Regions from separate parts of the Brenneria uluponensis genome, predicted to be linked through region 1. Evidence: riboswitches for the same ligand, from Rfam matches in the RefSeq annotation. Region 1 holds a riboswitch; each other region holds the start of a gene.
The links. A riboswitch is a leader RNA that binds a small molecule or an ion and turns the genes downstream of it on or off. The one in region 1 is predicted to bind thiamine pyrophosphate.

Region 1 (7,547 bases):
GACGCATGAACAGTAAGTTGTCGCCAGAAAACTACACCCAGCGGTTCTTACGCACCGCTTGTGGTATCATTTTTCTACTATTCTGACGGTCAGAATCTCCACCAACACGCGCCCTGGCCTGACGTTACAGTGGCCGGCTTCGTATCGCATAACCTGGCTCAAGGTCTATACTTAACACAGTAATGATTAGTCACCAGGAGAAATAAGAATATATGGGGCTGACGGCAATTCGGCGCACCCAGTTTTAACGCATTGAAAAATATTATAAAGGAGGAACGGGAACATGACTGACGACATGCCAGTTAGCCCACTACATCAAGATAATTACGCTTTTTTCTTTGATTTGGATGGTACCCTGGCGGAGATAAAGCCCACACCAGAGCAGGTTGTCATTCCCTCTTCGGTTCTCCACACGCTACATGCCCTCGCTGAATACAGTAATGGTGCTCTGGCCCTGGTATCAGGCCGCGCTGTGTCAGAACTGGATAATCTGCTTGCACCTCTGACGTTACCGCTGGCAGGAGTGCACGGTGCAGAGCGACGTGACAGTCTGGGCCAGGTACATCGGATTACCCTACCAACAGGAATGCTACAGGCCCTAAAGGAGCGACTCACTATAGCGATGTCCGTTTTCCCTGGCAGTAAGCTGGAAAGCAAAGGTATCGCGTTTGCATTGCACTATCGCCAGGTTCCTGAATACCAACAGGACATTCTGATACTGGCGGAATCTCTCTGCCGCGCCTATCCGCAACTGATGTTGCAACCTGGGAAATGCGTGGTGGAACTCAAGCCACATGGGGTAGATAAAGGTACGGCCATTGGTGCCTTCATGCAGGAACACCCTTTTTCTGGCCGTATCCCGGTATTTATTGGCGATGATCTGACAGATGAAGCCGGTTTTCACCAGGTCAACACGCTGAACGGTCTATCCATCAAAGTAGGACCGGGAGAAACTGCAGCGCATTTTCGGCTCAATAATGTTGCAGCAGTACACCAGTGGCTCAAACAACAACAACACCGATGCACAAGCAATATCGGTAAGGAGAAAGGATTATGAGCCGTTTAGTCATCGTATCTAATCGGATTGCTATCCCTGATGGCAAGAAAAAAAGCGCTGGCGGCCTTGCCGTCGGTATTCTGGACGCACTGAGCAGTAGTGGTGGTATATGGTTCGGATGGAATGGCGAGATCAGTGATGAAGAAAAACCGCCGCAAGTGCAGAAAAAAGAAGGCATCACATTTGCTTCATTTAGTCTGAGTCAGCAGGACTATGATCAGTATTATTGTCAGTTCTCAAATGCAGTGCTGTGGCCCGCTTTTCACTATCGTCTCGATCTGGTTTCTTATGACCGTAACGCATGGGAAGGTTATCGCCGTGTCAACGATATGATGGCCAAGCATTTGAATACCTGGGTGAAAGACGATGATATGTTGTGGATTCACGACTATCACCTGTTGCCGTTTGGTGCAGCTTGCCGTGATTTGGGTATGAAGAACCAGATCGGTTTTTTCCTGCATATCCCTTTCCCAACGCCAGAAATTTTTAACGCGTTGCCACCGCATGAGGAATTGTTGGAAAAACTCTGTGATTTCGATCTGCTGGGATTCCAGACGGAAAATGACCGTCAGGCATTTATTGAATGTCTATCGATGCTGACCCGCGTGCAAGCGCTCAGCGCAAACACCTACACTGCATTTGGCAAAGTATTCACTACCGGGGTTTATCCTATCGGTATTGAAACGGATAGTATCCGCAAAATGGCTGAAGGTCCACTTCCTGCCAGATTGGAGGAGGCCAAACGCGACCTGCGCCATATGAAAAACATTATCGCGGTAGAACGACTAGATTACTCCAAAGGCCTACCGGAACGTTTTCTGGCTTTTGAGGCGCTACTGGAAAATTATCCACAGCATCACGGCAACATCCGCTACACCCAGATAGCCCCGACGTCCCGGGGAGAAGTGCAGGCTTATCAAGATATTCGTCACCTGTTGGAAACTGAAGCTGGCAGGATTAATGGCCGATACGGGACGATGGGCTGGACACCACTTTATTACCTCAATCAGCATTTTGACCGTCGGCTACTGATAAAAACATTCCGTCAAACTGACGTCGGATTGGTAACACCATTGCGGGATGGGATGAATCTGGTAGCGAAAGAGTATGTAGCCGCCCAGGATCCTGCGAATCCCGGCGTACTGGTGTTGTCGAAATTTGCCGGCGCAGCCAATGAACTGACGTCAGCATTGATCGTTAATCCTTACGATAAGAATGAGGTCGCCGATGCATTGAACCGGGCATTAACCATGTCGCTGGCGGAGCGAATATCACGTCACAGCGAGATGATGTCTGTCCTGGAGCAAAACGATATTCAGCACTGGCGCACATCATTTATTGCCGACCTACAGGCCACAGATCGTTGTCACGAACGGTATAACCTGACACAGGATATTGCCACTTTACCGCGACAAGCCTGATAGCAAGTGCGCGAAAATAAGAACCCGCATTGGAGGTATCTTTGCGGGTTTTTTATTTCAGTAATACCGTTTCAGTGGCAAAATAGAACAGTAATGGCGTCAGCGACAGCCCATCAATCATCTCACCTGATGTAATTAACGCCATAATTTCTCCCGCAGAAAACCACCGGGCCTCGATCACTTCATCCTGTTCATCATCCAGCCCAACAAATGTCACGTCACGACACAAAAAAATAACAAATTGCTGATCACTACAACCATATGTCGGGTAGTAACGTATCAACTGAACAGCTGAAGAGGCTGAATAACCCGTTTCTTCCAACAATTCTCGTCTGGCGGCGTCGACATCAGTTTCCCCTTTATCCACGCCACCGGAGGGAATTCCCCAGACCACTTTGCCCGTCAGATAACGATATTGATGGATAAGCAAAATCCGTTCATTCTTCACCGCCAGAATACCAACAGCTGGCCGCTCATGATGTACAGAAAAAAAAGTTTTCGTCATCAATTCTTGCGTAAGACTGGTCTTCTGTACGGAAAACCACGGATTCGAATGAACAGTTCGCGCCTCTCCCCATGCTTCAATAGCAGGAATATTTTTCACGTTACATTTCCTCCGTGACGATCAATGATTGAGTATATCGACCTGATAACGTTCACCGCAAAGCTCACCCCTGAACTGTCTAAAATCAGGTAAGGTTCCCCAGACACGTTTCGATTTACAGTCGACATCGCCAATAATAGCTAATGAAGCGCCACTGGCTATCGCCGCTTTCATACCGGCTTGCGCATCCTCAAAAACAAGAACATCTTTTATATCCAATTTCATTCTCATCGCGCCCAGAAGATAGCCTTGTGGATCCGGTTTTCCTATTTTGATATCAGCAGCGGAGGTAGCGGCAAGCCCGCGGCCAATAAGCGGTTAATAGCCAGTTGACGGCTGGCCGAGGTAACTACCGCCCAATGTGCCGGCTGAATGGACTGTAGAACATCAACAGCACCGGGCACAGCGGTAATGCCTGCCGTCATTATCGTCTCTCTGTATTCGATCTCATGGGTGATTTTCTGCGACAGCCTTGAGGCGCCCAAAAAATGAGTTACTGTTTCCTCGGTACGTCTGCCATGAGCAAAGGCAATGACATCGCCATAATTCAGCGCATGCTCCAATGAAAACGTCTTCCAAGTTTGCTCAACCACAGCGGTGGAATCCACGAGCATGCCATCCATGTCAAATAAAAAGCCAGAAAAAACATTTCCCATATTGTTATACCTTTATCAATTGTAAATGTTCTTTTAACCAGGAAATATCGTTCTGAATAACTACATTACCTGCCTGCCGATAGTCATTCTCGGAAAATAATAAAATCGCTTCCGCAGAATATGAGGGGTCCGAAATAATTTATGAATATAGTAAAGAAAATCGTTATCCAGCTCGGAAAAAGAGACTCCGGTGGGAGATTTAATAGGTATATCGCTACTACCCAAGCATATCTAGTAACAATTAAACCTATTGAGACAGTAGATTCATGATAAGTTTCACCAATCTCAGTAAGCACGCCAATTGGGAGTAACTCCGCGGTTATAAAAAGATTAATATGATTCGTAACTGATTAAATATTAAATGTACTTTAAACAATTCGAGTTACAGGAAGACGGCAATGCAGCAAATCCCTGATAGCTCACTCAAGTAGTGATTGTGATAAGCGAAGAAAGCCAACACACCTGTAATGAGAAGAGTAACCGGTATATATACTTAACCCTATGTCGCTATATGAATATACACAGAGCAAGTTGACTTAATGCCGTTGAGGATGTAAAGATTAATTATCCAAGGGGTGCCTTATATAAAGGCTGAGATGGAGTCATCCAAACTCTTTGAACCTGATCTGGGTAATACCGGCGTAGGGATAGGACAAGTATCAGTCACTTCATAAAACATCAGTAAGGCAAGTGTCTTTTCACTCTTACCCTTTCACTCCGTACTCGGGTCTCCTGTAATTAATTACTGGAGGTTCTATGTCACCAAGAGAGTCAGAAACCTTAACAACGTTGTCCAATAAGCCAGAAAAATACCCCCATCCGTCTTCACTATCCGCACCTCGCCTTGCGGTCATTGCTGTAACTTTCCGTAACGATGAATTGATCCTTGTTAAGCGCAGTAAAGAACCACAGAAAGACACCTGGGGTTATCCGGGAGGTTCAGTTGAACCTGGAGAAAGCTTGCATACCGCGGTTTTACGCGAACTCATGGAAGAAACTGGAATCACTGCTGAAATTGAAGCGCTGGTAGATATTGTGGAAGTTATCGGCTATGACTTAACGGGAAAACATCATCATTATGTATTAATTGCGATGCGGTGCAAATATATTGATGGTGAACTAAGGCCTGGCGATGACGCGACTGACTGCCAATGGGTGCATATATCGGATGGAATTTTTAATTTTGATGGGTTATTGGCAGATCAAGTGAGAGAGGTTGCTTTTAAAGCCTATAATTTACATTGCTCAGTTAAAGAAGGAGAAAAAAATGAGACGAATGTTTCTGGCCGGACCTTTTAAATCACTTGTTAATAGCCGTAGCGGTATCATGTCAGATGAAAGCATTACATTATTTAGCAGAATAATTATTTTTTTTGAAAATATTGGGTGGAATGTTCACTCCGCTCATCGGAGAGAGAATTGGGGAAAAGATTTCATGACACCTGATGCTTGTACAAAAAAGGATTATGAGGAAATTTCTCGTTGTGACTGCTTCGTCGCTTTTCCGGGTTCACCGGTATCACCCGGTACTCATATAGAACTTGGCTGGGCTTCCGCCTTAGGTAAGCCCATAATCATGTTGCTGGAAACACAAAAGACATATGCATACCTTGTACAAGGATTAAATCAAATCACCCAAGTCGAATATATAGAATATGAAAATAACTCAATAAATCCAGAGATTATTGAACAAGCCATCAAACGTCTTGAAAAGAGGGGATAAGTATGCCAGAAAGTTTTAATGATTTGACCCAATTGTATAAGGCAACTCTTCGTCAAGTCTGTTTTAAATATGAATACTACAACTCCCCTCGCGGGCATTCAGAATATGAAATAATTGGTTATAATGTGCGGTTAAATAATCCAACTGCCCGCTTCTGTCTTAATACAGAACGAAGACAAAATATTGTTTTCAACTACGCAGAGGCATTGTGGTATTTATCTGGTAAAAATGACGTAGACTTCATTGCTTATTATGCACCCTCAATGAAGCGTTATAGCCCTGATGGAAAGTCCCTGCCCGGAACAGGCTATGGTGCCAGATTAAGATATTATGGTGCGAATGCTTTGGATCAGATTGAACGAGCAATCGATATTCTGAAGAATGATGATGCAGACAGCAAGCGCGTGGTTCTCCAGATTTTTAGCGCCGAAGAAGATCTTTTTAGGCGAAATATAGATGTATCGTGTACGTTAGGTTTGCAATTATTATTACGTGACGGGAAACTCAATATGGTTGGTTTCATGCGAGCAAATGATGCCTATACTGGTCTGTTAAATGATATTTTTTCATTTACATTCTTACAAGAATATATTGCATCAAGAATCGGGTGTGAAATTGGTCATTATACTCATCAAGTTGGATCGCTTCATGTCTACGATGATACGTTGAAACGCGCCTTGACAGTGCTCAATAATCAAGAAACCCTTAGACAAAACATATCTATTCCAACGATGCCATTGGGAACATCGAGTGAGACAATAAGTTCTGTACTGAGCTTCGAGGCACAAATTCGAAAAGGTCAAGTATCGCTTGATGATTTATTAAATATTCATCTGTCCCCATACTGGCGGGATATACTGTTGCTATTCTGGATCTATCGCCACATCAAGATGGGTGAACAACTGCCCAGGAAAGCAATGGAGTCAATAAATCAATACTATCGTCCTTTTATTATCAACCGCTGGGACAGCACTACTGACTATTAACATAAAGGTAGGAATCTCAATGAATACAAACTGGACTGAAAAACAGACATCTGAACTTTTCGACGCATATGATGATTGGGTTGAAGATCACTTTGGCTATCAACCGATGATCGCTGACTTAACCAACTCATGTGGTAAAGAAATAAATGTACTTGATTATGGATGTGGTGGTGGAAAAGTATCGAGACGCTTAAAAAGCGCGGGTATCGATCATGTTACCGGAGTGGATATTGCGCCCACAATGATAGACAAGGCAAAAGCGGCAGGTGGCGATAAATTGCAGTATGTACATATTTCCGGCCCAATGCTGCCCTTTTCTGATGGTAGTTTTGACGCGGCCATTAGTTGTTTTCTGTTTATCAACATACCGGAACGACTTGAACTATCGCGCGTAACCTCAGAAGTCGCACGTCTACTTAAGCCCGGGGGTATATACTATGTATTAGACACTAATCCGCGGACTACAGGGATACAATATCCCACTTACCGTAATGGTGAATATGGTGTGACCTATCACGACGGAGAAGATCGCCCCGTTTATCTCAATATTCCAGGACAACAATCACTAAAACTTGTTGATAAAAGCTGGGATGTACAAACATACCATCAAACGTTCTCTCAGGCTGGACTGACACTTATTGAAGAAAAGGAATTGAAATACGTTAATAATTTTGACAATCCTGATCGCCAAAATTTCAATGAACTTCAAGATACCAAACCTTTCATTATGTTTAAGACGGTTAAGGCATCGTGTTGATAGTTTATTTCATAAAACCATAAACTTTTTATTAAAAATCAGCATTATTTACGGGAAAAACAAAAGACAGACTATTTATGTTAAATGCATATACCCGATAAACTTCAAGATGCAGGACAGCGGTAAATGAGTGAATCCAGATAAGTGACTCGAGTGGAGGAATGCAGCCAACACACCTGCATCTTGAAAGGCGAAGGGGATATAGATAGTCACTATTGTTAGCGATAACGACCAGGGAGAGCCATGTGTGACTGAACGATCACCGTTAATAGGTAAGCAGTTAGTCGGATAAGAGAGCCGCATTTCTGCGACTCCCTCTCCTCAGAACCGTGCGTGCAAGTTT
Region 2 (7,547 bases), 650 kb from region 1:
CGCCATGTTTACCGGGTCGTGGGCTACAGCGATGGCGGTATTCACCAGCACCGCATCGGCGCCGATCTCGATAGCTTCTGCGGCATGACTGGGGGCGCCAATGCCAGCATCCACCACTACCGGCACCCGTGCCTGTTCGATGATGATGCGTAGAAAATCGCGGGTCTGTAGACCCTGGTTCGAACCGATCGGCGCCCCCAGCGGCATGACCGCGGCACAACCCACCTCCTCCAGACGCTTACATAGCACCGGATCGGCAGCACAGTATGGGAGTACCACAAATCCCTCTTTGACCAGCTGTTCTGCTGCCTTCAGGGTTTCTATCGGGTCGGGTAACAGGTACCTCATATCTGGGTGAATCTCCAGCTTCACCCAGTGAGTACCTAACGCTTCACGTGCCAAATGAGCAGCAAATATGGCTTCGTCTGCGGTTTTGGCACCGGACGTATTGGGAAGCAGTCTCACGCCCAACTGTCGTAAAGGGGCCAGAATAGCGTCGTTACCGCCCGTCAGATCCACGCGTTTCATCGCCATTGTCACCAATTGCGATCCGGAAGCCTGCAACGCTTCCAGCATCAGTTCCGCGCTGGCAAATTTCCCGGTACCGGTCAGTAACCGGGATGAAAATGTTGTATCGGCAATATGTAGCATTCATCCTCCTGCTATCGCCTGAAAAAGCAAAATGTCATCCCCTTCCTGTACCTGATGTTGATGCCAGGCACTGCGTGGAATGATGATCTGATTGATGGCCAGTGCTGTACCGGGCTGGAGGCGGTTCAGCTGATTGAGCAACTGTTCAATGTTTACGGGTTTTTCCAGTTCCAACGTTTCTTCATTGAGCCGGATTTTCATGGATGGTCTCCGCATATCGGGCACGTTGGAGAAGGCGTTAGTTGTAATGTGCTCCAGCTATGCTGCCGGGCATCGAATAAGCGCAGTTTGCCGTTGAGTGGAGAGGGCAGGCCACACAGTAGTTTGATAGCCTCCAGCGCCTGTAATGTGCCCATTACGCCAACCACCGGACCTAATACCCCAGCGGTACGGCAGTTACGCTGCGGTTCGCTGGCATCTGGATACAGACAGGCATAGCAGCCGTGAGCATAAGGCGGCGTCAGTACCAGTAGTTGACCGCTGAGTCCTACCGCACTGGCACTGATCAGGGTTTTCTCTGCTGCAACGCAGGCGGCATTGACAGCATGGCGAGTGGCCATGTTGTCACTACAGTCCAGTATCAGATCGGCTTTCGCTACCGCTTGTTGCAGGACACCGTTTTCCAGCCGTCGGTTAAGCGCCACACAGGTAATAGTGGGATTCAGCGCCTGCAACTGACGCTGAGCCAGCATGGCTTTGGGTTGGGAAATATCACGAGTGCGGTAGAGAATTTGTCGTTGAAGATTGGAAATATGCAGCTCGTCACTATCCGCCAGCAATAGCTTACCCACCCCTGCCGCGGCCAGATACAGAGCCGCAGGTGAACCGAGTCCACCCATACCTACCAGCAACACGCAGGCGGCCGCGAGCTTTTTTTGACCTTCAGCGCCGACGTCCTCTAGCAGTAACTGGCGGCTATAACGCATAAACTCCTGATCGTTTAACACGTTATTTCTCCCGTCCTTCAATCATCCGAAGTAATGTGGTGGTTGCCTGACGCCAGTCCGGTGCCTGGGTAATGGCACTGACTACCGCGATGCTGCCAACGCCGGTCGCCAGTACGGCAGGAACCTTATCGACACTGATACCGCCAATGGCAACCGTGGGAAAACGCCCCTGGAGTGCGCTGATGTGCCGGGTCAGTTCAGGCAGACCCTGTGGTGATGACGGCATGGCTTTGGTTTGCGTTGGGAAGATGTGCCCTAATGCGATGTAGGAAGGATTGACGGCAACAGCGCGTTCCAGCTCGGTATCATCATGGGTGGAAACACCCAACCGCAGACCAGCCTGATGAATGGCGGCGAGATCAGCAGTATCCAGATCTTCCTGTCCCAGATGGACGCCATAAGCCTGATGTTTGATCGCCAATCGCCAATAGTCATTGATGAACAGCCGTGCCTGAAATTGTCGTCCCAGGTTGATTGCCTGAATCACCTCTGGCTCTACCTGATCGTCCGACAGGTCTTTGATCCGCAACTGAATGGTTTTCACACCGGCGTTCAGCAGGCGGTTGATCCACAACACGCTGTCCACCACCGGATAGAGCCCGAGCTGTTCCGCGGTGGAGGGGAAGACGCGGCTCATCAGGATTCCTCCTGTGGCAGACTGGTGGCAGTGTGGTATAGCTCGCTGCCGCGGGCACGGAATTCTGCTGACATCTGCGCCATCCCGACATCAATGGGCTGGGCCACGGCTTCCTGCTGCGCGGCGTAATCACGTACTTCCTGGGAAATCTTCATTGAGCAGAATTTGGGGCCGCACATGGAGCAGAAATGGGCCACTTTGCCGGATTCCTGCGGCAGGGTTTCGTCGTGATAAGTGCGAGCGGTTTGCGGATCGAGCGCCAGATTAAACTGATCGTCCCAGCGAAATTCAAAGCGTGCTTTTGACATGGCGTTGTCGCGGATCTGTGCGCCAGGGTGGCCTTTGGCCAGGTCGGCCGCGTGGGCGGCGATCTTGTAGGTAATCAGCCCTTGCTTGACATCATCCTTGTTTGGCAATCCCAAATGCTCTTTTGGCGTGACATAACACAGCATGGCGCAACCGAACCAGCCAATCATGGCCGCACCAATACCGGAGGTGAAATGATCATAGCCCGGTGCAATATCGGTGGTGAGTGGGCCGAGCGTGTAGAACGGCGCTTCATGGCAATGCTCCAGCTCTTCAGTCATGTTGCGGCGGATCATTTGCATCGGCACATGACCGGGGCCTTCAATCATGACCTGAACGTCATATTCCCAGGCGATTTTGGTCAGCTCACCCAGCGTGTGGAGCTCGGCGAACTGGGCTTCATCGTTGGCGTCCTGAATAGAGCCAGGGCGAAGACCATCACCCAATGACAGGGATACATCATAGGCTGCACAGAGTTCACAAATTTCACGAAAGTGCTGATACAGGAAATTTTCCTGATGATGAGAAAGACACCATTTCGCCATGATGGAGCCACCGCGAGAGACAATGCCCGTCAGGCGTTTGGCGGTCATCGGCACATAGCGCAGCAGCACCCCAGCATGGATGGTGAAATAGTCAACGCCTTGTTCTGCCTGTTCCAGCAGTGTGTCGCGGAACATTTCCCAGGTCAGATTTTCCGCAACGCCATTAACTTTTTCCAGAGCTTGATAAATAGGTACCGTACCAATGGGAACCGGGCTGTTACGTAGTATCCACTCACGAGTTTCATGAATATAACGTCCGGTGGACAAATCCATCACGGTGTCCGCACCCCAGCGTGTTGACCACACCAGCTTTTCCACTTCTTCTTCGATGGACGATGTCACGGCGGAGTTACCGATATTGGCATTGACCTTCACCAGAAAATTACGGCCGATAATCATCGGTTCTGACTCGGGATGATTGATATTGGCGGGAATAATGGCGCGTCCGGCGGCAACTTCCTGACGTACAAATTCCGGGGTGATACTGTCGGGCAAGTTGGCACCGAAGCTTTGGCCGGGGTGTTGCTGGCGCAGCACCTCACTGTGGATACGTTCACGCCCCATATTTTCACGGATGGCAATGAATTCCATTTCGGGTGTGACGATCCCCTGACGAGCATAATGCAGTTGCGTTACCCGCTTGCCGGTTTTGGCACACTGCGGTTGCGGCAATTGTTCAAACCGCAGATGATCCAATCCTGCATCGGCCAGGCGTTGCTGGGTAAAACCAGAACTGACCTGAGAAAGCGCTTGTGTGTCGTTGCGCTCGGCTATCCAGGCGGCCCGGACTTTTTCCAGGCCGAGGTGAACGTCTGGTGTAGCGTCAGGGTCGCCATATGGGCCAGCCGTATCATAGACGGGGACGGGCTCGTTGGGTTCATGACTGGGATTCTCCCGGCTACCACCAGTCAAGGTGGGGCTGAGCTGAATTTCCCGCATGGGAACACGGATATCTTCGCGTGAGCCAGAAATGTAAATTCGCTGTGAATTCGGGAATGCGGTACCCCGAAGGGTGTCAATAAACTGTTGGGCGGCGGCGCGTTGCTCACGACGACCAGGGGCTTTCTTTTCTGTAGACATAGCAAGTTCCTATAAATACTGAATGGGAAGATTGCTTGTCTGGAGTTCGGAGGGAGTAATGACAGGGTGTGAACCCGGATAAATGCCTATGGCGCTGGGGTTCAACAGAATGGATTACTCTTGTTCCCTTCGCAGGTATTAGCCTGATCAGGTTCCGCGGATCCCGAATTAACGGTCTCAGCCCGTGCACGATGATATGTGCGGGGCACTCCGACAAGATATAGCTCCAAAACGCTGGAGCGGATAAAACGTTACCACTTTATGCCGAGCCCGGCCTGGTGTCAAAAAGTTACATCAGCTGAAAAGGCGCCCTGCACTATCGATAGTTCAGTCTGATTTACTGTTCAAATACTAGCCGGATCATGTGGTCTTCCAGGGTAAAGCGCATTGCCAAGGATTCCCCCACGCTTGATAATGTTTGCTGAAATTCGAAACAGTTATCTTGATCGATGGCGGCAACCAGATGACTATCATAAAAGTCCATGATTTGCTGTGTGTTGCCTTGTAATATCGAATCGAGCTGTGCGGCGAGCGCTCGCTTTTTTTCATTCAATGGGGCAACTTCTTGCAGCATTCGTTCGTAAATGTGGAAATGGCCAGCTGAAAGATAGTCGACCAGATTATGGCAGAAATCATCCAGCGCTTTTTCATCCAGACGGGTATGGGTTTCTTTATTTGGCTTCATGCCGACCAAGTGATAGTAAGTGATCAGTAACTGTTTACGAGCTTGTAGCCACTGATCGATTAACGCATTATTGCCGCCAACATACTCAGTCAAACTTTGTAGTTGCTTTAGCATTATTGACTCCCTTCATACATCAATGATGACTGTTAGCAGTGTAATTATCCATTAAACATAGCTGTAAAATGTCAATCTGGTAATGAGTGAGGCATTAAAAGTATGGAACTGATACTAAAAGGTGATGAAAGCGGCTGGTGGGTCGTCAGCCATGGTAATCAGATCTGGTTACCACAGGGCGAATTGCCGCAGGGAACCGCCGCGCAATGGGATTTGCAGAATTTTCGCGCCCGCCAGATCGGCGAGTGGCAGGGCGTGCTGGTATGGCTAGTATCACGTTCTATGACGGACAGCATGGGATCAGTGCGTCAGTTGCTGAGTCAGGATGCCGGTCTGTTCCATCTGGCGGGACGGGGTGTACAGTTGGCTGAGTTCTATCGTTCGCATCGCTTTTGTGGCTACTGCGGACATGAAATGCACACCAGTACTACAGAGCTGGCCTGCCTGTGTTCACACTGTAAGGAACGTTATTACCCACAGATTGCTCCTTGTGTGATCGTGGCCATCCAGCATCAGGATAAAATTCTGCTGGCCCAGCATTTGCGCCATCGCGGCAATATGTATACCACGTTGGCGGGTTTTGTAGAGGTGGGTGAAACGCTGGAGCAGGCAGTTGCGCGAGAAGTCATGGAAGAGAGTCATGTCCATGTCAAAAATCTGCGCTATGTATGCTCTCAGCCTTGGCCGTTCCCTCATTCATTGATGATGGCCTTCATGGCGGAATATGCGGGGGGAGAGCTGCAAGCAGACCCTTCAGAACTGCGGGATGCAGCCTGGTTCCGTTATGATCGGTTGCCGGAATTACCGCCACCGGGTACGGTGGCTCGTCGTCTGATTGAAGATACCGTAGTGCTGTGCCGCGAGGCTGACGATTGAACAGGTTCGTAACACCTGGTGGCGCTGAATTTCGTGGTCACACGGTTTGGTTGTAGATGGTTGCCAATAATAACGATGCCAGTGAGTTGATACTAAAGGAAAAAATATGACTGATCTGAAAAACGATCGCTATTTGCGTGCGCTGTTACGTCAGCCAGTGGATGTGACCCCAGTATGGATGATGCGTCAGGCAGGTCGTTATCTGCCGGAATATCGTGCTATACGGGAACAGGCCGGAGATTTTATGTCACTGTGCAAGGATGCCGATCTGGCTTGTGAGGTGACGCTGCAACCGCTGCGTCGTTATAATCTGGATGCGGCCATTCTATTTTCGGATATTCTCACGGTTCCCGATGCCATGGGACTGGGGCTCTATTTTGAAACCGGTGAAGGGCCGAGATTTACTTCGCCAATCACTTGTCATGCGGATGTGGAAAAATTGCCGGTACCGGATCCTGAACTGGAACTGGGCTACGTGATGAATGCGGTACGTACTATCCGTAAAAATCTGGCGGGTGCCGTGCCGCTGATTGGTTTTTCCGGTAGCCCGTGGACGCTGGCAACCTACATGGTAGAAGGCGGTAGCAGTAAGGTTTTCACCGTTATTAAGAAAATGATGTTTACCTCACCGGATACATTGCATCTGTTACTGGATAAGCTGGCGGATAGCGTCACATTGTATCTGAATGCCCAGATTAAGGCCGGTGCGCAGGCTGTGATGATTTTTGATACCTGGGGTGGCGCGCTGAGTTGTGCAGATTACCGCGAGTTTTCCTTGCATTATATGCATAAAATTGTTGATGGATTGCTGCGTGAACATGAGGGACGACGAGTACCGGTCACTCTGTTTACCAAAGGCGGCGGTCAATGGCTGGAAGCCATGGCCGGTACTGGTTGTGACGCGCTGGGACTGGATTGGACCACCGATATTGCCGAGGCCCGACATCGGGTGGGAAATCGTGTCGCTCTGCAAGGGAATATGGATCCTTCCATGCTGTATGCCTCTCCGTCCAGGATCGAGCAGGAAGTGGCGACAATACTGAATGGATTCGGCTCCGGTAGTGGCCATGTATTCAATCTGGGACACGGTATTCATCAGGATGTGCCGCCTGAAAATCCAGGCATTTTTGTTGATGCGGTGCATCGGTTATCGGCTCCCTATCATCGGATGGCATGATGGATATTCAGGCACTGCGCGAAGAGCAACTCGACAAGGCATCACAGGTCATTTGCCGTGATAATTTACCGTTTGAGCAACCTGCTTATATCGCTGGTGCTGATGTAGGATTCGAGCAGCAAGGCGCGGTGACACGAGCGGCGATTGTGATACTTGAATATCCGTCGCTGATGCTGGTGGAATATCAGATTGCCCGTATCCCTACGATCATGCCTTACATCCCCGGCTTCCTTTCTTTCCGCGAATATCCAGCGCTGCTGGCCGCGTGGGAAAAATTGCAACATCGACCTGATTTACTGTTTGTGGATGGTCACGGTATTTCCCATCCCCGTCGTTTTGGTGTGGCCAGCCACTTTGGCCTGCTGGTAAATATACCTACCATTGGCGTGGCGAAGCGCCGGCTATGCGGCCAGTTTTCTCCGCTGGAAGAACCCGTGGGCAGCCAGCAGCCGCTGTTTGATCATGGTGAACAGATCGGGTGGGTGTGGAGAAGCAAGGTACGTTGTAATCCGCTGTTTGTTTCCACTGG
Region 3 (7,547 bases), 1.1 Mb from region 1:
GGTCCATGAAATCAGCGCGATCATCAACACTACCGCGTTGGCCGCTTGCTGGTAGTTGTAATCAATCAAACGCAGGGAATAAGTGGTGAGGACGTCAGTGGCGGGTATCGCCAGAATGATGAACAGGCTGACGCCCTTGATACCAGAAATAAACGGCAGCAGAATGCCGGTTGTTAGCGGTGCCGCCTGGATAGGGATCACAATCCGTCCGATACGGGTAAACCAACCGGCGCCGGCGACGCGAGCCGCTTCTTCCGGCTCTCTGCCCAGTTGTGTCATCGCCGCGATACCCGAACGGCTGGCATATGGCATTTTCTCCGCAATGAGCGCAATGACCAGCAGCATGGGCGTACCGTACAAGGCGGGTATCGGCCCGTGAGCAACCGCAAACAGAGACAGGAAGGCCGCGGCAAACGCAATGCCGGGAACCAGATAGGGCAGGAAAGTAATCTGACGTAAAAATCCCCCGACCCAGCGGATGGAGCAGCGCATCACCGCATAGCCGACCAACAGGCCCAATACGCCGGCGGCAAGTGATGCGGAACCGACAATAATGATGGTATTCCATACCGCGTGCCAGAAATCAGGCGTGAGCAGAATTCCGTTATGCAGGGCGACCGTATCCAGGTTATGGCCAATCCAGAAATCAAAAGTGAAGTTATCGGCGGTAAAGCGTCCGGGTAATTTCATGATGGTGGAAAAAAACAGGGTGAGGAGCGGAATGGCAACACCCAATAGCACAAATGTGAGGGCTATGCCGAAAGCGGCGAAACCCCACCGGCCGAGATGGCGACGGCGATCCATTCCACTTTTGCCTCCCACCGTCACAAAACGTCTGGCTTCACGCAACATCCGCATATCCAGCAGCAAAGTGATCATGCCCATCAGCATAATGACCGCGGCGATCACCGCGGCAACACCATTCTGGCGCGATCCCAGCGCCCGGTACAAACCGGTGGACAGCGTCTCAAAATGTACCGGTAAACCGAGAATATAGGGAATGGCGAACTCGCCAATACAGTCGGCAAAGATCAGCAGCGCAGCTGACAACAGGGCCGGACGAACCAAGGGGGCAATAATGCGCAACGCGATGACCTTGCGCGACGCGCCGAGGACTCGCGCGCAATCTTCTAACTGAACGTCCATTCGCTTTAGCGCGTTACCCACAATCAGGATAACCAGCGGCGAATAGTGGATCATCATAATCACTACAATCGGGAAATAGCCATAAGCCAGCCAGTTCGGCGTATGAATGCCGATCACTTCCAGCCAGCCAGGCTGACCGCCCACCGTGTGGTTTTTAAAGATCGTGGTCCAGGCCAGGGCAAAGGTCCAGGATGGCAACATGAATGGCACAATCAGCGCGGTGGCGAACCACTTCCGCCCGGCCATATCGGTACGGTTGACCAGCCAGGCTAAGGTTACGCCGATGATCAGCGCACCTGATACGCTACTTATCGCCACCGAGAGGGTATTGATCAGCGGTGTCCAGAGTAGCAGGTCAGACATCCGCGACGCCAGGGTGCGCAGCAGATAGTAATAGGTAAAAGCGCCTTCGGTAGCATGTACACGTACGCTATCACCGTTTTGTACCACGACAGCGTCGAACAGAATGGACAATACCGGCGCCAGAATAATCCAGGCGAACAGCAATATCAGCCCGACACCAATTAAATTAGCCGGCTCGTGGCGAGCGATTGCAAGCATGTGCCGTAACTTGCACCACCATGAAGGTTCTACATGGTTAACCGCTTCAGGTATCACTTGGCTTATCCCTTTTCTGGTTTCAGACAGAAAGGACTATATAGAGGCTTTATGACGATTCAGTGACTGCTTTGCACCTATGTGCATTATTTTTGCAGCCTAAAACGAGCTATTTTAGGTAAGGAGAGCTCTGCCGAATGTGGTCGATTTTTCCACCATTCCGCCAGAAATCCAGGGTTGGATATTATTGACTGACACTGGTTGATGCCCGCCATAATGGAGCGTACATAGCGCGTCACTATAGCGGTGCCATCGTTACTCTCTATGTGCCAAAAAGCCAGATTGACCCGGCGCAATCTCTGTTTTTAGCGTGAGTTCCGGAATAGTGTACTCCCCTGCATTTTGTGCTCGGAAAGGGATGGGGACTTCACTCTCCAGGTTATCCAGACGCACACTGAGTTCATTACAGGTCTGTGAAAACCGATCGGCGTCCATACGGCTGGTACGGTAGACCAGAAAAGGGGGAAGAACGTCAAAGCCAGGGTAGTACAATATTCCATGCTGGAGGGGAAACAAAAGATCTTCCATCGGACCATTGATGCCCCGTTGGCTGTAATGGGATTCCCACCCACCAGTGGTCACAACCAACATGGCCCGTTTCCCTGTCATTACACCTTCTCCATAACGATTGCCCCAACGGGTATCTGAATGTTCTCCAACACCATAGGCAAAGCCATATGCGTAGACACGGTCTACCCATCCTTTGAGAATCGCTGGCATGGAGAACCACCACAAGGGAAATTGCAGAATAACCATATCCGCCCAACGTAATTTCTCTTGCTCGCGTGCGATGTCCTGGCTCTGCGTTCCTTGTTCGAATGCGTGCTTGGAATCGAGTGAAGGATTAAAAGGGGCGTCTTCTTGTCTGTCAGTGCGATCGTCGGCATCAAGCACCGCTTTCCATTTCATGGCATACAAATCCGATATCTGGACAGTATGTCCAGCATCTTCGAGATGTTTGACCGTAAAGTCTTTTAGCGAGCCATTTAAAGAGTGAGATTCAGGATGGGCATAAACAATAAAAATATTCATAATAGTATCTCCATGGTGTGATGCGCGTAGAGTAGACCGCCATCAGGTATCATAGAAATGAATTTAAAACATACCAGGTATTGCCATGACTAATCTCAGACGGCTGGATCTCAACCTGTTACTGACTCTTGATGCATTGCTTGAGGAACATAATGTGACCCGGGCGGCGTTGCGTTTGAATCTCTCCCAGCCATCGGTCAGTGTTCAACTTGCCAAATTGAGAGATATCTTTGGGGATCCCTTGTTGTTACCGGGTCCACGGGGGATGAAGCCAACCGCCAGAGCGGATGAATTACGCCAACCCCTGCGGCAAGCGCTGGAGTCCCTTGAGCACGCCATATTACCGTCCGCGCCCTTTGATCCCGCAATGGCCACACAGACATGGTGTGTGGCCGCTTCTGATTACAGCGAATCGACAATTCTACAGCCTGCATTGAGCGGATTACGTTCAGCGGCACCTGGCACCCGGTTGGCCATTGTTGAAACGGTACCGTCACGTATTGCCAGGCAAGCAGAGCAGGGAGAGATCGCGCTGGCCTTTCACTCCAGTGGGGGCGCCCCCTCCGGTTTGCGCCGTCGTGTGCTGTTTGCGGAACGTTATGTGTTGGCCAGCCGAGCTAACCATCCGCGTCTGAAAAAACGGCCTTCGCTTGAGCAATTCTGTGCGCTTGACCATGTGATCGTATCGCCGGATGGAGGCGGATTTCAGGGTATTACAGATAATATGCTCTCGACGATGGGTCTGACGCGCCGGGTTGTGCTCTCTGTACCTCACTTCCTGTTTGTTCTGTCAGTGTTGGCGAATACTGATCTTGTGGCGATGTTACCCTCACGTCTGGTGAGGAATAACTCGCTGCTACAGGTTGTTGAACCGCCGCTTGAGGTACCCGGTTTCGAGATGTTTATGCTTTGGCATGAACGTTTACATCGCGATCCCGCGCATCAATGGTTGCGGGAGTTCATTGCTGCTTCGGTGTGATATTCGGACGATCATTCTGCCTGAATGTGATTATGCAACCTCATGATATCTCCGCCTGGATGCGGTATCCCACCTTGAGCCAGACGGTATCTCTTAATTGGGTAATCGTCTGATAAGTAGCCGAATATAACCCAGTATCACCATCGCCAGACAGTTCCTCGCGTTCTCTTACTACTGTCGTCTGCGTTGGTGGGGCACAGTTAATAAAAAGTCACTTTTACTGAATAACTAAGCGTTATCTTATAGATCTGGATCATATTTTCCCGTTGGGAACGCGGCTATGTTGGTTATTCCGCTCAACCTGCCATTATTTGTAGTGAGTGAGGGAAAATCATTGGATTGCGTCGTCAGGGGGGAAGCATGCTGGATCATTTGAGTATTCCGGTATCGGATCTGAGCCGTAGTCGGCGGTTTTATGGACAGGCGCTGCGGCCATTAGGGTATGAGCTGGTCAAGAATATGAAATTTGCCGTCAGCTTCGGTGTGCTGACGGGGTACGGTTGTTCATCTGATCCTGGTGGTGAATTCTGGATTTTCCACGGTGAGGTTCTCACTCGCCCACGAGTGCATTTCGCCTTCAGCGTTGCGTCCCAGGAACATGTAGATGCCTTTTTTGCCGCGGCGATAGCGGCGGGTGGCGTCGACAATGGCCAGCCCGGTCTGCGTACCCAGTATCATCCCAACTATTACGCCGCGTTTGTCCGTGATCCGGACGGGTACAACGTAGAAGCGGTATACCATCGGACCGACGATGGCCGACGGGTATGCCGTCCGTTTGATGATTTCCCGGCACAATGCCAGATTTAACGCTATAACATCTAGCACCATTGGCAATGATAAAAAATAATTATGATTGTTATTTTTTGATTTATAAGGATTTTGGTGTTATAGCCGGTGGTGTAGACAGCTATTGACCTTTATCTTTTCACTTTCAATAATACGTTGCTGACTCGGGGTGCCTTTGCATTAATTGCGGTGGCTGAGAATTTACCCGTATAACCTGATCTGGATAATGCCAGCGTAGGGAAGTCACGGTATCTCATCGGTTACCGCCTTCTTGATATGCTGGTTGGGAGATTTATGAACGCTCGACCTGTGCTGTTGTCTGCCGCTGTTGCCGCAGATTCCCTGACTCAATTCCGCCATCTGGCGCCGTTAGTCCACTGCCTGACCAATGATGTAGTACAAAGTTTTACAGCCAACGTCTTATTGGCGCTGGGCGCCTCGCCCGCGATGGTGGTTGATCCCGGCGAAGCGGCGCAATTCAGCGCGGTGGCCGATGCGTTGCTCATCAATGTAGGTACACTGGAGCGCGATCGCGCGGATGCTATGCTGGCCGCGGTGAACAGTGCCAATCAGGCTGGAACACCGTGGGTGTTCGATCCGGTGGCGGTTGGCGGGCTGACTTTTCGTACTGAATTTGCCCGTGAACTACTGCAACTCAAACCGGCCGCCATTCGGGGAAACGCTTCCGAAATCATGGCGTTATCCGGGCTAAACATTCAGGGGCGCGGTGTGGACAGCGCCAACGATTCGTTAACGGCATTGCCTGCCGCGCGTGAATTGGCGCGTCGTATTGCTACCGTTGTCGCGGTGACGGGCGAAGTGGATTACGTGACGGATGGTGATCGTGACTGGGCTATTCCCGGCGGGGATAAAATAATGACACGGGTTGTAGGAACCGGTTGTGCGCTATCTGCGGTGGTTGCGGCCTTTTGTGCGCTGGCCGGTGACCGTTTGCCGCATGTGGCGACGGCGTGTCATGTGATGGCACTGGCTGGAGGACGAGCATCAGTACAGGTACAAGGGCCGGGAAGTTTTATCCCGGCGTTTCTTGACCACTTATATCACCTGCGTGCGGAGGATCTGGTATGAGACGCATCAACGCACTGACCATCGCCGGTACGGATCCCAGCGGTGGTGCCGGTATTCAGGCCGATTTGAAAACGTTCTCCGCACTGGAAGCTTACGGCACCAGTGTGATCACCGCACTGGTGGCACAGAATACGTGTGGTGTGCAGTCGGTTTACCGGATTGAGCCTGATTTTGTCGCAGCTCAGCTGGATTCTGTATTGAGCGATGTACGCATTGATAGCGCCAAAATAGGTATGCTGGCTCAGACTGATATTGTCGAGGTGGTGGCCGAGCGTTTGCGGCGCTATGTCGTGCCGTATGTGGTGCTGGATACGGTAATGCTGGCGAAAAGCGGTGATCCATTACTGGCGGCTGACGCGGTCGACGCCATTCGGCAGATGTTATTACCCCAGGTTTCACTGATCACTCCCAATTTACCGGAAGCGGCGGCCTTGCTGGCGTGTTCTCCCGCAGCCAATGAGCAGGAGATGCGTCAGCAAGGGGAAGCACTGTTAGCGATGGGGTGTCAGGCGGTGCTGATGAAGGGGGGGCACCTGAGTGATGAGGAGAGTCCGGACTGGTTATTCTCGGTACAAAGCGAGCCGGTACGTTTCACCGCGCCCCGTATCCATACCCGTCATACTCACGGTACTGGCTGTACTTTGTCGGCAGCACTGGCGGCGCTACGCCCGCGTTATAACGACTGGCCTGCCACCGTCATGGCAGCCAAAGCCTATCTGCAAGGAGCGCTGGAGCAGGCGGATTCACTGGAGGTCGGGAAGGGAATTGGTCCGGTACACCATTTCCACCGCTGGTGGTAGCCTATGGTATGTAAGGCATAATAAAATCAGATAGATAATAAAAAAAAGATCTAGACGGTGTTGATGGCCCCCAATATTTTTGTGATCTGTGTCAAATTATCGTTACACTGATGTGCCAACAATTTAAGCTGCGGTAGGCAGACAATAATCGTCCATATTATTTGGCGCAGTTTGGGTAAGGAGTAGATGAATGGTGGGTTCAACACGCGTGGTGATGATTGCACGAGGATTGCAGGTGATACTCAGCGTGGGATTGTTGCTATTGGCTGTTATTCTGGTGGTGTTCCTTGGTAAGGAAACTCTCCATTTGGCGACAGCGTTAATGATCAGCAATGAGAAAGACTCTTCCTACATGCTGATTGACAGTTTGGTGGTCTATTTCCTGTATTTTGAATTTATTGCGTTGATCGTGAAGTATTTTCAGTCGGGATACCATTTCCCGCTACGTTATTTTCTTTATATCGGTATCACCGCTATCGTGCGCTTGATTATTGTCGATCATGACAATCCCTCCTATACCCTGGTTTATGCCGCGTCGATTCTGATATTGGTGGTAGCCCTTTATCTGGCTAACAGCCAACGTTTGAAGCGTGAGTAGTTGAAGAATGGGCTTTCGATTTCTATCGATGAAAATCCGGTAGGCCGGTGTGGTCGGATGCGGTTGTCATGGTTAGCGCTGAAACGTAGATGTAGCGATAAGTCGAAAAAGAAAAGCCAGCTCAAGGGAGATTGAGCTGGCCAAGGAGGTGGTTCCTAGTAGTATTTACTACGCTTATTTTTCGTTCTGTATTTTCTCAGCGCCGCAATAGTAACCAGTCGTCAGGCCAATTGATGTGATCTGATTCTAATAAATGTTAAAAGTCATGCTGTTTACACTTAATGTTTGTTATTTCGCATGCGGGTTGCGGGTGGTTGTTCCCGGCAGATTGCGCAGCAACAGAGCATATTCCAGCGAGATATCTTCCGGTACAGGCAGATAAACGATATGACCATTACCGGGTGCGACATCAATAGCCTGACCTTTGGCATTCTGCATCGCTTCCACGGTAAATTGTATATTGCCGCCCGGCGTCATCATTTCCACACTGTCACCGCAG
Region 4 (7,547 bases), 470 kb from region 1:
CAGAGCCGGTGCAGGGAAAGAGCGGGGAGGGTGGATATAAGAAACCCCGCTCGGCTTGCGCCGGCGGGGTTTGGGAATCTTTTCTGGATTCGGAACCCGTTACGGCGCGCTGCCGACCACGACCACCACGCGCACGACGACGACCGCGTCATACGCGGTGCTTAGTAGAGCGAAAGTGGAGGAAGTGTGTTTCACGGAGAACCTTATGGTTAATTACTAATGAACGGATTTATATAAACATAGCCGGTGAAAAATAAACACTACCCCGATGAGGGAAATACACAAAAACCGGTTGTGGATCACATTTATTTATTTTCACGAAGGGAAATACCCAGAATTCGTGCCGCTTCCGTTGTGCCCTGCTGCAAATCACGCGTTGGGCCGTCATAGTAAATATGTCCATCCACCACCAGCGCTGTGCGTGAGGCGATGCGGGCCGCGTCTTCCAGATTATGAGAAACCATCAGCAGAGTGAGTTGCCGTTCACTACACACGGTATCCAGTAGTTCCAGCATTTCATAGCGTAATGCCGGGTCCAGTGCGGAAAAGGGTTCATCCAACAGCAAGATCGGTTGCCGGCGGATCAGGCAACGGGCCAGCGCGGCACGTTGCCGCTGACCACCGGAAACCTGCGATGGAAGTCGGTCCAGCATCGGTGTCAGTCCAACCTGTTGTACGATATGGCGCAGGATTTCCTGTTGTTGTGCATTCAGTTTCAGACCGGGATTGAGGCCCAGCGCGATGTTTTGTTTCAGTGAGAGGTGGGGGAACAGATTATTTTCCTGAAACAGAATCGAGACCGGCCGTTTAGCCGGTGGCGTGGTGCGGTGATCCTGGCCGTTCAATCGTAGCTGGCCGCTGTCTGCCATCAGAAAACCGGCAATCAGACTTAGCAGGGTGCTTTTGCCTGCCCCACTGGGGCCCAGGATAGCTATCCGTTCCCCCGGTTGTACCCGGAGATCAAAGCGCATTGGCAGGTGTTGGTAGAGGTAGACAAGTTTATCGAGAATGATCATGTTGGCCCGCCAGTTTTTCAATCAGGGTGAACAGGGTAAAGCATAATAACAACAGGAGCAGGGCGGTTACCGCGCCGTCGGCACTGCGATAAGCGCCAATCTGCTGGTAAAGATAAAACGGCAAGGTGCGGAACTGTTCGTTGCCAAATAAGGCGATGACGCCAAAATCACCAATTGAGAGCACACAGGCAAAGGCCAGCGCCTGTGTGATGGGGAACTTTAATGCCCGCAGTTCGACCACTTTCAATCGTTGCCAGCCACGGATATCCAGCGATAAACACAGCTGATTAAACCGTTCTGCCACGTCATACATCGGGTTTTCCAGCACTTTCAACGCATAAGGGATTGCCATCAAGGCATTGGTCATGACGACCAGGGCGTAAGGCGACTCCGGTAATCCAAACGTATTGTTGAGCAGCAGAAAAAAGCCGGTCGCCAGCACGATACCGGGCATCGCCAGAATCAACATTCCGCTCAGATCCATCAATTGCCCGAGAAAGAGGCGCTGGCGCAACTTAAGCTCACGGCTGCTCCACAGTAACATCATGGTCAGTATGACGCATACGACTCCCGCTGCCAGCGCGATACGCAGTGAGGTGAATAGCGTTTGCCACAGTACGGGTTGCCGCAGAACCTCGAGCAGTGAAGCATTGAGTCCATCGGCGATAACGGCCAACAGCGGCGGCAACAGTAGCAGTAACGCTGCCGCAATCAACAGCGTGTCAACGCTTCGACTCAGTAAGCTATCCTGTGGATCGCGCCAGTGTTGCTGCTGGCTGTACCCCACCGGCAGCAATTTACCCAAACGCTGACTGAGCAGTACCAGGCCAAGGCAACAGACTATCTGAATGAGCGCCAGCAAGGCGGCCCGTGCTGGATCGTAGTCAAAACTCAGTGCCTGATAGATAGCCAGTTCGATGGTGGTCGCCTCTGGCCCACCGCCTAATGACAGGACAGTGGCGAAACTGGCGAAACAGAGCATAAAAATCAGCGCAGCGGCGGGCAGAATCTGGCGGCGCAACCACGGCCATTCCACCAGGTGAAAGTAATTCCAGCCACGCATGCCCAATTGGGTAGCCAATTGTCGCTGTTCGGTGGCAATACCTTCCAGTGCCTGTAACAGCAGGCGGGTCGCCAATGGCAGATTGAAAAACACGTGCGCCAGCAGAATGCCTCGCAGACCGTAGGGAGAAAAACGGTATTCAACGCCCACCAATGCCAGTAAATGCGCTAGCCATCCCTGGCGACCGTAGACGCTGAGAATGCCGAATACAGCCACCAGCACCGGCAATACTAGTGTCATGGCACACAGACGCAGTAGCCAACGATGGCCGGGAAAGCGGCGGCGATATAGCGCTCGCGCCAGGAAGATCGCCGGTACCGTCGAAAACAGGGCGGACAACAGCGCTTGCCAGAACGTGAAGCGGATGACGTGCCATAGGTAATCATCCTGCCACAGTGCGAGCCACTGGTTTGTCGGGGCCTGCTGCCACAATGCTCCAAATGCCAGTGCGGCTGCTGTAACCAGTAATGCCGTGGCCAGCAAGCCGGGCCATAGCCAACTGGGTACTAGTGGCTGACGGCGCGTAACCATGCCTGAATCCAGTTATTGCGCTGCTGTGCTACTTGCTGTGGTGTAAATTCCAGCGTGTGGGCCGGGATTGTCAGTGCGTTGTAACCTGCGGGTAATTCGGTCTTGATCACCGGGTACATCCAGTTGGTGGTGGGGATGATCTGCTGGAATGCTGGCGTCAACATAAACTGCATGAAACGTGTCGCCAACTGAGGATGTTTACTGGAAGCCAACTGACCGGCTACCTCTACTTGCAGATAATGTCCTTCACTGAAATTGGCAGCGGCGTAATTTGTTTTTTTCTCCTCGATGATGTGATACGCCGGAGATGTGGTGTAGCTCAGTACCAGATCGGCTTCGCCTTTCAGGAACAGACCATAGGCCTCACTCCAGCCTTTGGTGACGGTAACGGTTTTCGCGGCCAGTTTTTTCCATGCCTGTGGTGCCTGATCGCCGTAGACTTTCTGCATCCACAGCAGCAGACCTAAGCCTGGCGTGCTGGTCCGCGGATCTTGATAGATAACTTTCCATGGTCGAGGACTGTCGATAAGTTCATGCAGACTTTTCGGCGGGTTTTTCAGCGTATCTTTGTTGTAAACAAAGGCGAAATAGCCGTAATCGTAGGGAATGAAGGTGGTATTTTTCCAGCCGCCGGGGACGGTTAGCGCATGGGTATCAATATCCGACTGGCGGAACAATCCGGTCTGCGCGGCGGCTTGCACCAGATTATTGTCCAGCCCCAGCACGATATCAGCCTTGGTGTGTTTGCCTTCCATCCGCAGACGGTTTAACAGTGAGACGCCATCTTCCAATACCACGAATTTCAGCTCGCAGTCGCACTTCTTTTCAAATGCTTTTTTGACTGCCGGGCCGGGGCCCCATTCCGAGGCAAAGGAGTCATAGGTGTACACCGTTAGCGTTGGTTTTGCGAAAACGGGGGCGGAAATCAATAACAGACAGGACAATAATTTTTTCAACACTTTGCACTCCTGAAGTTTAGGGTGGCAAAGGTCTTTGAGTCAGCAGGAAGCACTCTCAAATCCCTCCGCCGGTGTTAACCGGATCAGGTTCGACGGGTATTTTCTCAGCGATAGAAACGACATGGCGGCAGACGGAATTTCCCCGTTTGGGCGGGAATGACAACCTGGTTGCCAGGTTCGTCAATGGCTGTCTGCCATCGGGTTTTTATCGCACCCCGTTGAGAACGGACGTATTGTAAAGACTTCGTAACATAAGGAAAAGTGCCGTGTCAGTTTTCTGGCGGCACAAACCAGGCGGATTTGAAATCAAACCATCCCAGCGTATTCATACGAATACCACGCATACTGCGTTTCCCTTGTAACTGTAGCCAGTGGTGGAACAGCGGATGAATCTGGTGGTTTATCACCCGCTTCTGGCTCCACTCCGTGGGTGACAGAGAACCTTCCCGCCAGCGTTTTGCATCCTGCGTCAAATCCTCATCCAGGCAGTGTTGTAATAAGGGGAGTTCATACAGCATGGCGAACAGGGAAAACTCCAGTGGCAGATAGAAATTGGCGCTGCCGAGCCAGATATCACTGGTACCCTTGCCTTGATACCAATCGTCATAATCGATGATTTGGACGTTTAACGTGACACCATGTTGTGCCAGCAGTTTCTGCATAATGGCACTGAGATCCTGATATTCCAGATGTTCACGGTAGAACGTTACCGTCAGTTCTCTCAGTCCCTGAGGCTTGTCCTGTAACAGGCTCAGTTGACTATGGTGCCAGCGTGGCAACAGCCCGTAAGCGGGTGACCAATTACTCTGATAAAGACTATTGGCTTGATTGAGTATGGCTACCGGGCTGAGTACCTGACATAGCCAGCGGCGCATTTCCAGTGATGACGTCAGGGAAGAGCGATGGTCGAACAGCAGAAAGTAGCACCCTTCTTCCAGCCGATTTTCCAGTTTGTCGTTCGGAGAGTCGTCGTTTTGTAACTGGACTGCACAGGAAATCACCTCAGGTGTATCCGGCAATACCCAGATACTGACTTCATCAATTAGGGCGCGGTAGCCAAAATAGTCGTCAAAGGCGGTGATTTTCAACTGACTATGACTATTGCGCACCACGGCATAGGGGCCGGTACCAATAGGCTGATGAGCAAAATCCGGCAGTGTTCGCCACTCCTGCGGCACAATCATGGCTGAAGCGCTACCCAGTAGCCACGGCAGCCAGACATCAGCGCTATGCAGTCGAACATCGATCACAAAAGGCGTGGGAGATGTGATGTTGTCGATGTGAGTAAACAAGGGCAGTGAGGTTAACCGGCTCAAAGACGTCACGATATCGTCCATGGTCATCTCGCGACCGTGGTGGAAACGGACCGCCGGGCGTAAATAAAAACGCCAGTGCAACGGCGAAATTTGCTGCCAGTGGTGGGCCAGATCCGGTTGTAGTTCCCCATTTTCCTCATTTATGTTGGTCAGTCCGCTGAAAATCTGACGGGCTATGTGCATTTCTGAACGCCGCAAGGCAGTACCAGGTAGCAGATTACGCATCGGGCGGTAATAAGCGATACGTAGTAAATGCTTGCCTTGACGGAAGCTGCGACCCAGATGTGACAACAGCATTTGTCGTAAGGTTTCCTTATCGCCCACCAGTTGCACCAACTGATCGATACGATCCTGCTCCAGCAGGTCTTCCGCCCGTTGCTGTTGCAGCGCCAGGCCAGTATAGAGGAACGTGAGTTTTGACCGTTTCCCCCGACCGACTTCAGCGTGCCAGATTAACCAACCCTGTTTTTGCATGGCACCCAGCAGGGATCGAATGTGGCGGCGTGAGCAGCTCAAAACCCCGGTTAACTCCTGCAGGGTAGTTTCAGTAGTTTGTCCCTGAAAGCATTGCCATAACCTGATGAACTGTTGTTGCAGGCGAGTGGACGACATAAAAGGGGAACTCCGCGACTGAAAGTCATCAATATATCTTTCCCTATATTACGTCGATACTTTGACTTAGTGAAAGGCTAAAAGGTATTTAGTGAAAAATCAGGAGATGGATTATGGACTCATTCCGATTGTACAGCTTCTATCAACATTACTTTTCAACCTGCAAGGCGAAATGGTGTGGTTGGTTATCTGTTCAGCAGCGGATGGATCTATTACAACAGGCCACGCAATGGAAGATTGAAACCCTTTCTGAAGAAGAGTATCGCCGCTGGTTGTGAGCCAGAGGTGTGAATGGAAATAATCTGTGTATTCTGAGTAATGGTGCATGTCACCAGCCAGCGAATTCCTTCGCTGGCTTTTTTTTATTGCTCTTTTCGGGTTATTCCACCGGTTTCAGCCGGGCGACAAAGTGACGCAATACCGGGGGTTCGTAGGTAAAGGTCAGCCCCCTGATGCTGGTGGCCCGCTCTTTCAGTGCAATCAGTGAATCGGCGATATAGTCCATGTGGTCGTTAGTATAAACCCGGCGTGGAATGGTCAAGCGTAGCAGTTCCAGCGGCGAGGGTTTCTGTTTGCCAGTATCTGGATCGCGTCCCAGCAGCAGTGACCCGATCTCAACGCTGCGAATCCCCGCTTCCAGATAAAGTTCGTTATTCAATGCCTGTGCCGGGAATTGTTCTGCCGGGATGTGCGGCAGCATTTTTCTGGCATCGACAAATACTGCATGACCACCAACCGGGTACTGAATTGGAATGCCGCCCGCTTTCAACCGTTCACCAAGGTATGTCACCTGGCCGATACGGTAAGTCAGATGGTCTTCATTCATACCTTCTTCCAGACCGATGGCCAGGGCTTCCATATCGCGTCCGGCCAATCCACCGTAGGTCACGAAACCTTCCATTGGCACGCAGCGGATACGGACATCATTAAACAAGTCCTCATCACTACGGAAACAACATAATCCGCCAATATTCACCATCGAATCTTTTTTCGCCGACATGGTCAGCATATCGCCGTACTGATACATCTCGAGGACGATCTCTTTGATGGAGCGGTTTTCATAACCCGCTTCCCGCTGTTTGATAAACCAGGCGTTTTCACAGAAACGGGCGGAGTCGATCACAACCGGAATCTGGTGCTGTTGGGCAATGCGGTATACCTCACGCATGTTTTTCATCGAAACCGGCTGGCCGCCGGAACTGTTGCAGGTGATGGTAGTGATAATCGCCACCACATTCTCCGGGCCGTGTTGTTCAATGGTGGTTTGCAGCAGATCGAGGTCAAAATCCCCTTTCCAGTCATAGTAGGTAGTGGTGTCAAAAGCTTTGGGCGTGACCACATTAATGGCTCGAGCACCGTTCAGCTCCACATGGGCGGCTGTGGTATCGAAATGGAAATTGGAAATAAAGATGGGCTTTTTGCCACCGCCCTCCCGCTGTTTTTTGGCGATAAGACAAGGAAACAGGATTTGCTCTGCGCCACGTCCCTGGTGGGTTGGGATAGTAAAGGGGTAGCCAAGTAGCGTTTTTACCTGATCGCACAAATGGTAGTAGTTGCGCGAGCCCGCATAGGCTTCATCACCCATCATCAGCCCTGCCCACTGACGGTCACTCATGGCACCGGTGCCGGAGTCGGTCAGCAGATCGATATACACATCCTCACTGCGCAACAGGAACGGGTTATAACCGGCTTCCTGCAAGGCGTTTTCACGCTCGATGCGCGTAGTCATACGGATGTTTTCTACCATTTTGATGCGAAAAGGTTCGGGAATACGTTTCATGTAATTTTTCCAGACAAATAAAAATCAGGACAACGGCATGGCAAAAATGCCAGGCATTGTTGAAAAAAATAAAAGCAGAAAGATCAGCGCGAGGCTGAATCAGGCATGAAACGGACGGGGAAAGTCGTTGGTCAGACGATAATCGATATTAAACCAGGGACGGGAATCGCCGGAGATGCTCAGGCGGTAACACCGGATGATGCGTGTCATGAGTCCTCCTTATCTCGGTGTGCAATAAGCTTACAATCTACAGCATAGGCCAGAAATAAG

Region 2: another riboswitch for thiamine pyrophosphate. It lies ahead of thiC (phosphomethylpyrimidine synthase ThiC); the one in region 1 lies ahead of RS889_RS01215 (NUDIX hydrolase).
Region 3: another riboswitch for thiamine pyrophosphate. It lies ahead of thiM (hydroxyethylthiazole kinase); the one in region 1 lies ahead of RS889_RS01215 (NUDIX hydrolase).
Region 4: another riboswitch for thiamine pyrophosphate. It lies ahead of thiB (thiamine ABC transporter substrate binding subunit); the one in region 1 lies ahead of RS889_RS01215 (NUDIX hydrolase).

Annotation. Positions count from the first base shown of each region.
Region 1 covers NZ_CP135917.1:248,199-255,745, reverse strand. The annotation lists gene otsB (trehalose-phosphatase) at 284-1,057, shown strand; gene otsA (alpha,alpha-trehalose-phosphate synthase) at 1,054-2,478, shown strand; gene RS889_RS01230 (NUDIX domain-containing protein) at 2,531-3,082, opposite strand; gene RS889_RS01225 (hypothetical protein) at 3,104-3,313, opposite strand; gene RS889_RS01220 (HAD hydrolase-like protein) at 3,349-3,738, opposite strand; TPP riboswitch at 4,300-4,404, shown strand; gene RS889_RS01215 (NUDIX hydrolase) at 4,495-5,037, shown strand; gene RS889_RS01210 (nucleoside 2-deoxyribosyltransferase) at 5,006-5,461, shown strand; gene RS889_RS01205 (thymidylate synthase) at 5,464-6,447, shown strand; gene RS889_RS01200 (class I SAM-dependent methyltransferase) at 6,467-7,204, shown strand; gene ltrA (group II intron reverse transcriptase/maturase) at 7,526-7,547, opposite strand, start outside.
Region 2 covers NZ_CP135917.1:4,684,586-4,692,132, reverse strand. The annotation lists gene RS889_RS21885 (thiazole synthase) at 1-651, opposite strand, end outside; gene thiS (sulfur carrier protein ThiS) at 652-852, opposite strand; gene RS889_RS21875 (HesA/MoeB/ThiF family protein) at 849-1,598, opposite strand; gene thiE (thiamine phosphate synthase) at 1,600-2,235, opposite strand; gene thiC (phosphomethylpyrimidine synthase ThiC) at 2,235-4,166, opposite strand; TPP riboswitch at 4,274-4,389, opposite strand; gene RS889_RS21860 (Rsd/AlgQ family anti-sigma factor) at 4,504-4,965, opposite strand; gene nudC (NAD(+) diphosphatase) at 5,068-5,841, shown strand; gene hemE (uroporphyrinogen decarboxylase) at 5,948-7,018, shown strand; gene nfi (deoxyribonuclease V) at 7,015-7,547, shown strand, end outside.
Region 3 covers NZ_CP135917.1:1,394,693-1,402,239, forward strand. The annotation lists gene RS889_RS06405 (ABC transporter permease) at 1-1,707, opposite strand, end outside; gene RS889_RS06410 (NAD(P)H-dependent oxidoreductase) at 2,020-2,796, opposite strand; gene RS889_RS06415 (LysR family transcriptional regulator) at 2,882-3,775, shown strand; gene RS889_RS06420 (VOC family protein) at 4,136-4,582, shown strand; TPP riboswitch at 4,717-4,819, shown strand; gene thiM (hydroxyethylthiazole kinase) at 4,856-5,650, shown strand; gene thiD (bifunctional hydroxymethylpyrimidine kinase/phosphomethylpyrimidine kinase) at 5,647-6,450, shown strand; gene psiE (phosphate-starvation-inducible protein PsiE) at 6,641-7,048, shown strand; gene trhP (prephenate-dependent tRNA uridine(34) hydroxylase TrhP) at 7,337-7,547, opposite strand, start outside.
Region 4 covers NZ_CP135917.1:720,396-727,942, forward strand. The annotation lists gene ivbL (ilvB operon leader peptide IvbL) at 100-195, opposite strand; gene thiQ (thiamine ABC transporter ATP-binding protein ThiQ) at 306-1,016, opposite strand; gene thiP (thiamine/thiamine pyrophosphate ABC transporter permease ThiP) at 1,000-2,610, opposite strand; gene thiB (thiamine ABC transporter substrate binding subunit) at 2,586-3,569, opposite strand; TPP riboswitch at 3,612-3,797, opposite strand; gene sgrR (HTH-type transcriptional regulator SgrR) at 3,839-5,497, opposite strand; gene sgrT (glucose uptake inhibitor SgrT) at 5,611-5,775, shown strand; gene tnaA (tryptophanase) at 5,877-7,277, opposite strand; gene tnaC (tryptophanase leader peptide) at 7,377-7,487, opposite strand.